DNA from 2 places in the Parabacteroides goldsteinii genome. Region 1 is predicted to be linked to the other one. Evidence: riboswitches for the same ligand, from Rfam matches in the RefSeq annotation. Region 1 holds a riboswitch; the other holds the start of a gene.

Region 1 (3,207 bases):
AAGAACGTATAACGCAGTCCGGCTCCGTATCCTAAATAGTTTTTCGTAGTCGAACCTTGTACTTTGTCCGAGCCGGTTACGGTGGATTGATCGGTTTGCCGGATATTAGGATGGTTCACGTAGTCTTTGGCAAAGAATACGTTCTGCATCTTGCCGTCGAAAAGCGATTGGCTGTAAGTCAGTCCGACGATATGTTTGGTTACCGCATCGTTAGACGGCTCGAAACTCTGGTCTAAATCGTCATAGCGGTCGTTGCCTGTCCGGCTCAGATTATAGTTCAGGTTAAAGCCGTGATGCTCATTCAGCTGATAATCCAAATTGGCACGCACGATAGTCAACGGACGCTTATAGTGGCGCATGGTAGGTTCGCCGCCCCTGATTTCGTTACGTTGGCTCACGATATAGCCACCGTCCCAATAATATTTACGGTAGGCGGTATCAACGGTGATGGAATGATCCCATGTGTGTGATAAGGTCGCCTTCAATGTCATATTTTCTGTGAGAAAGTTGCGTTTATTGTACCGCGCCGACACATTCCACGCATCTGAATTACGCTCCGCCATGCCATACACTTTGGTCTGTACGGAGCCTGTCTGCAATTCCTTGTCTGTTTTGGAGTAGGAAGCCGACACAAATAATTCGTCCACCCAAAATTTACCTACTATTCCTGCTTCTATCTGTGCTAAAAGCGAGAAATAACCGTCATGGAAACGTTTGGGATTGCCATTGATAAACCGATCGCCTGTCTCGTTACGCATCTGCACATCTTTCATCCGGTAATCGTTTTTCGAATAGTTGATGCCAACGGTAGGACGCACAATCAAACCTGTGCGCTGTTCCACAAACTGCGCATTCAGGTCGGCGCTGTGTGTATGAAAGGAACCAATACTGTAAGATGCATCCAGGAAGTTCTCCTTCTCCGCCTTGGTTATAATGTTGACAGCACCGCCCAATGCATCCGTTCCCAACAAGGCAGGCACCACCCCTTTATAAATCTCCACCCGGTCGATCAGGTTGACAGGTAGATTGGCAAGCGTCACATTGCTACCTTTACTGTCTAATGGCACACCATCAATGAAATAACGGACAGAATTACCCGATAACCCGTTGATGGAAAGATCAAAATCAGAACCGACTCCTCCTTCTTCCCGGACCTTTATTCCGGTCGTCCGGTTCACTATATCAGTAAGATTCTTCAACGAGTTGATCTGCGATTTTACATCAAGGGCATTTACCGAGAAAGCACCTTCCTTGATCTTCTGTGTTTTCGATTTACCGTACACTTCTACAGAATTCAGGGTTACGGAATTTTCTTCCATAACGAAATCAAGCGTTTTGTTCCTGCGGATATCGAGAGTTGTTTTTATTGTATTATAACCCAACAAGGTAATTATAAGAGTATGCTTTCCGGGTTTCAGACTTAGTGAATAGCGTCCCCGGTCGTCGGTGTATGTCCCTGCCGTCGTATTTTCGATGGCAACAGTAACCATAGGAAGCGGAGCACCATCTTCTCCCCTCACCTCTCCCGACAACGTGACCCTGTCTTGCGCCGCCAGCCTTACAGGAAACAAACAAATAAACAACAAAAATACATGTATGAAACCTCTCATCCCATCAAAAACATTATATATTAACGACAGGCTTTCGATAAAACAGAATGGACCACATGAACAGCCGGAACTCCCTACCAAATACAGTCAAGTCCTTACTTACATGTTTTTCAGCCTTATTCCTCGAAAGCTTAAAACTACTGATTCTGGCAGGTCTTCTGACTTACTCCGTCATTGAACGTCCTTCCCATTCATTGCGAACAGTGGATTGAGTTGTGTTCAACGACTTTGGCGGAGCTTACAGCAGCGGGTCTGTTCAGGATTTTCACCTGATTCCCTTTTCATCACTTTTCCGTAGAACTGGATTTGTGACACCAAAACCGGAGGCAAAGGTAAAGATTATTTTTAAACAGTACCCTATTTTTTATAAATGATCATAGATTTGTATTAATGGAACGAACTATTCTTTACTTTTGTCAGCAGAATATAATTACATAGCAAACATTTAATAATATGAGCAATTCATTCAAGCCGGCAACTTTGTGTGTGCAGGGTGGCTGGCAGCCTAAAAAAGGAGAACCGCGCGTTCTGCCTATCTATCAGAGTACTACCTTCAAGTATGAGACCAGCGAACAGATGGCGAAACTGTTCGATCTGGAAGAGAGTGGTTATTTCTATACCCGTCTGCAAAACCCGACCAACGATGCCGTAGCATCCAAGATCGCCGCTTTGGAAGGTGGTGTGGCAGCAATGCTGACTTCATCGGGACAGGCAGCCAACTTCTTTGCCTGTTTCAATATTTGCGAAGCCGGCGACCATATCGTAAGCGCAACCGGTATTTATGGCGGAACATACAATCTGCTGTCTGTTACCCTGAAAAAGCTGGGCATCGAATGTACATTCATCGACCAGGATGCCAGCGAAGAGGAAATCAGCAAGGCATTCCGCCCGAATACGAAGTTATTGTTCGGTGAAACGATCTCCAACCCGGGAGTGATGGTACTGGATATTGAAAAGTTTGCCCGTATCGCTCACAAACATGGCGTACCGTTGATCGTTGACAACACATTTGCCACACCGATCAACTGCCGCCCGTTCGAATGGGGTGCCGATATCGTTACGCATTCTACGACCAAATATATGGACGGACATGCGACTGCCGTAGGAGGTTGTATCGTCGACAGCGGTAACTTCGATTGGGAAGCGCATGCAGACAAATACCCGGGCCTCTGCCAGCCGGATGACTCCTATCATGGCCTGACTTACACAAAGACATTCGGGAAACTGGCATATATCACCAAGGCTACCAGCCAGTTGATGCGTGACCTGGGTTCTATCCAGTCTCCGCAAAATGCTTTCCTGCTGAACCTCGGACTGGAAACATTGCATCTGCGTATGCCGCAGCATTGTAAAAATGCACTGGCCGTAGCTAAATGGCTTCAGAATTGCGACAAGGTAGCCTGGGTAAACTATCCGGATCTGGAAGGAAATAAATATTACGAACTGACAAAGAAATATCTTCCAAACGGTTCATGCGGTGTCCTGTCATTCGGACTGAAAGGCGGACGCGAGGTAGCTATCAAGTTTATGGACAGCTTGAAGCTGGCTGCTATCGTTACTCATGTGGCCGATGCCCGTACTTGTGTGCTTCATCCGG
Region 2 (3,207 bases), 650 kb from region 1:
CGTTACCTTCACGGGTACGTTCACCCACGCCGGCGAAAACAGAAAAACCGTTATTCTTTTTGGCAATGTTATTGATCAGTTCCATGATAAGAACCGTCTTTCCGACTCCGGCGCCACCGAACAACCCGATTTTACCTCCTTTGGAATAGGGTTCCAGCAGGTCGATCACCTTGATGCCGGTGTAGAGCACCTCTTTGGTGGTTGTCAGATCTTCAAACTTCGGCGGCTCACGATGGATAGGGAGAGCTCCTTTTTTATCCAGCATTTTCATCCCGTCGATCGGATCGCCTGTCACGTTCATCAAACGCCCCTTTACCTGATCGCCGACCGGCATGGTAATGGGCGAACCGCATGATACGGCTTCCATTCCTCGTTGCAGTCCGTCTGTCGTATCCATAGCGACTGTACGGACTGTGTTTTCCCCAATGTGTTGCTGAACTTCCACGATCAGTATTTTCCCATTAGGACGGGTTATCTCCATGGCGTCATGAATACGGGGTAGCACTATTTTCTCTTCTTTTTCATTATCGAAGTGAATATCCACGACTGGACCGATAACCTGTGAAACATAACCTTTTGTTTCTCCCATACAATTCTTTTTAAACCTCGTCAATATATTTTTTCAACCGTGCAATATTACGAAAACAACCTGTCGGAAACCCGAACATATTACTTTTTTGGCTTTTTTGCATTTAGTTAAACTTTAAACTAATTTTATAGTCATTCTGAAATGAACCAATTGTTTTGTGATATGGAACAATTTGAGGAAAAATTACGCTGTTTTTTGAAGAATAAGGAGTGGCATTTTGTGTGCGGAGAGGTTTGGGGGATGGTGGTCTGATCTGTTAAATTATATTACCAGGAGTAGTATTTTAAATTATCAGGTATAGTAATTGATATTATTTGTATTTTTGTCACCGGATTATGGTGTAACGGTTTGGCTTCCGCTGACCGTTAGTAAAAGGGAATCCGGTGCAAGTCCGGAACTGTACCCGTAGCTGTAAGTTCTGCAACCCCGGCAAATCTTGTTGCCACTGAGGATTTTAGGATCCTTGGGAAGGCGGCCGATCATGGGAGAACAAGTCAGAAAACCTGCCATTATTCTATATATACAATGCCTCGGGTAAGGTGTTGATGGAACTTGATATATGCGTACATTATTTATTATAGTATTTATATGCCTGACAGGCATATTTCTGTGCGTGCCTGTTCTGCACGCACAGCAGATCGATACGACTGTTTATCACCAGCTGAAAGGTGTTGAGGTCGTGGAAAAGGCGCGTCCTTCCACAACCCGCGAAGCTACACCTTTACAAGTGATGGACCGTTCGGGTATCGAACGGCTCGGCATACAGGATTTATCGGAGGCTGTTAAACGTTTCTCCGGTGCTACCGTGAAAGATTACGGTGGGATAGGAGGACTGAAGACGGTTTCAGTCCGTAGCCTGGGAGCACAACATACGGCTGTCAGCTATGACGGCGTAACGATCACGGATGCCCAGAGCGGGCAGGTGGATATCAGCCGCTTCTCGTTGGATAATGTGGAGATGATCTCACTGTCGATCGGGCAATCGGATGATATTTTCCAGACGGCACGGATGTATGCGTCGGCAGGGGCGTTGAGTGTGAAGACACGTAAGCCTGTATTCGATGGAAAACCGATGAATCTTCAGGCGAAAGCGAAAGGTGGTTCTTTTGGCTTGTTCAACCCGATGCTTCGTTATGAACAGAAGATAAGTAACCGCTTTTCCGCTTCTTTACATGCCGACTGGCTAAGTGCAAAAGGGGAATACCCTTTTACTTTGGTAAACGGAGATGTTGTAACGGAAGAAAAAAGGAAGAACAGCGATATCCAGGCACTTCGCTTGGAAGGTAATCTGTATGGCGACCTGGGTAAGGCGGGAGCATTGACCGGTAAGGTCTATTATTACGATTCCGAACGCGGACTCCCCGGTTCGGTGATATTATATAGCAACAGTAACCGGGAACGCTTGTGGAACAATAATTTCTTTACTCAGTTGCAGTATTCCAACAAATTAACGGACAATTTATCTTTACAGGCACATGCCAAGTATAATTACTCTTTCAGCAAATACCGTGATGTAAGTAATAAATACTCAGGAGGTAAGCAAGAGGATTTGAATACCCAGGAAGAGTATTACGGTTCGGTAGGCGTACTTTATTCACCCTGGAAGAACTTCTCAACCTCTCTTACGACTGATTTAGCCCATAATATGCTGGATAATAATTTTATGAATGCCCCGCAACCCAAGCGTTTGACTTCACTGTCGGTATTATCCGCCCAATATAAGAACTCGATGTTTACAGCAACAGCCAGTTTGCTGGGCACTTATATGACCGACAAAGTAAAGGCGGGCGATAAACCGGCCGACCGCAAACGTTTGTCTCCTGCGGTTAGCGTATCGTTGAGGCCTTTTCCCGATAATGCCTTTCGTGTACGTGCCTCTTACAAAGATATTTTCCGTGTTCCGACTTTCACCGATCTGTATTATCTCCGTATGGGGAATACGAACCTGCAACCGGAAAAGGCTACACAATATAATCTGGGGCTGACCTGGAGCGGAGAAGCAGGGAATCTCTTTCGTTATCTGAGTCTTTCGGCCGATGGTTATTATAATAAGGTGAAGGACAAGATTGTTGCTATTCCGACGATGTATATATGGAAGATGATGAATATGGGAGAAGTCGATATCAAAGGTCTGGATGTGAATTTCTCATCGGAAACACCTCTGCCGGCAAAGATGACCTTACTTCTTTCTGCCACCTATAGTTTTCAGAAAGCAATCGATATAACTGATCCCGACGCAAAAAATTACAAAGATCAGATACCTTATACTCCGAAGCATTCGGGAAATGCGTCGCTAACCTTGGAGAATCCGTGGGTCAACGTCTCTTATAGCTTGACTGCGGCGGGTGATAGGTATGCTTTGCCTCAAAACATAGAAAGCAACCTGATTGCCGGATATGTAGAACAGGGAATATCCCTTAACCGTGAGTTTGTGGTAAAAAAATGTAAGTTGCGTTTGCAGGGAGAAGTGATTAACCTGGGTGACAAAACATATGATATTATTCAATACTATCCAATGCCGGGACGTTCTTGGCGTTTGAGTGTGAGTATAGTTTATTAATGATAAATAAATAAGTGATGAAAAAGAAAAATTTGCTGTATGTATCTGCACTTTGTGC

What was found. A riboswitch is a leader RNA that binds a small molecule or an ion and turns the genes downstream of it on or off. The one in region 1 is predicted to bind cobalamin.
Region 2: another riboswitch for cobalamin. It lies ahead of K6V26_RS19845 (TonB-dependent receptor plug domain-containing protein); the one in region 1 lies ahead of K6V26_RS17500 (TonB-dependent receptor).

Annotation. Positions count from the first base shown of each region.
Region 1 covers NZ_CP081906.1:4,028,816-4,032,022, forward strand. The annotation lists gene K6V26_RS17500 (TonB-dependent receptor) at 1-1,610, opposite strand, end outside; cobalamin riboswitch at 1,742-1,944, opposite strand; gene K6V26_RS17505 (O-acetylhomoserine aminocarboxypropyltransferase/cysteine synthase family protein) at 2,064-3,207, shown strand, end outside.
Region 2 covers NZ_CP081906.1:4,683,770-4,686,976, reverse strand. The annotation lists gene atpD (F0F1 ATP synthase subunit beta) at 1-589, opposite strand, end outside; cobalamin riboswitch at 909-1,114, shown strand; gene K6V26_RS19845 (TonB-dependent receptor plug domain-containing protein) at 1,149-3,149, shown strand; gene K6V26_RS19840 (YncE family protein) at 3,167-3,207, shown strand, end outside.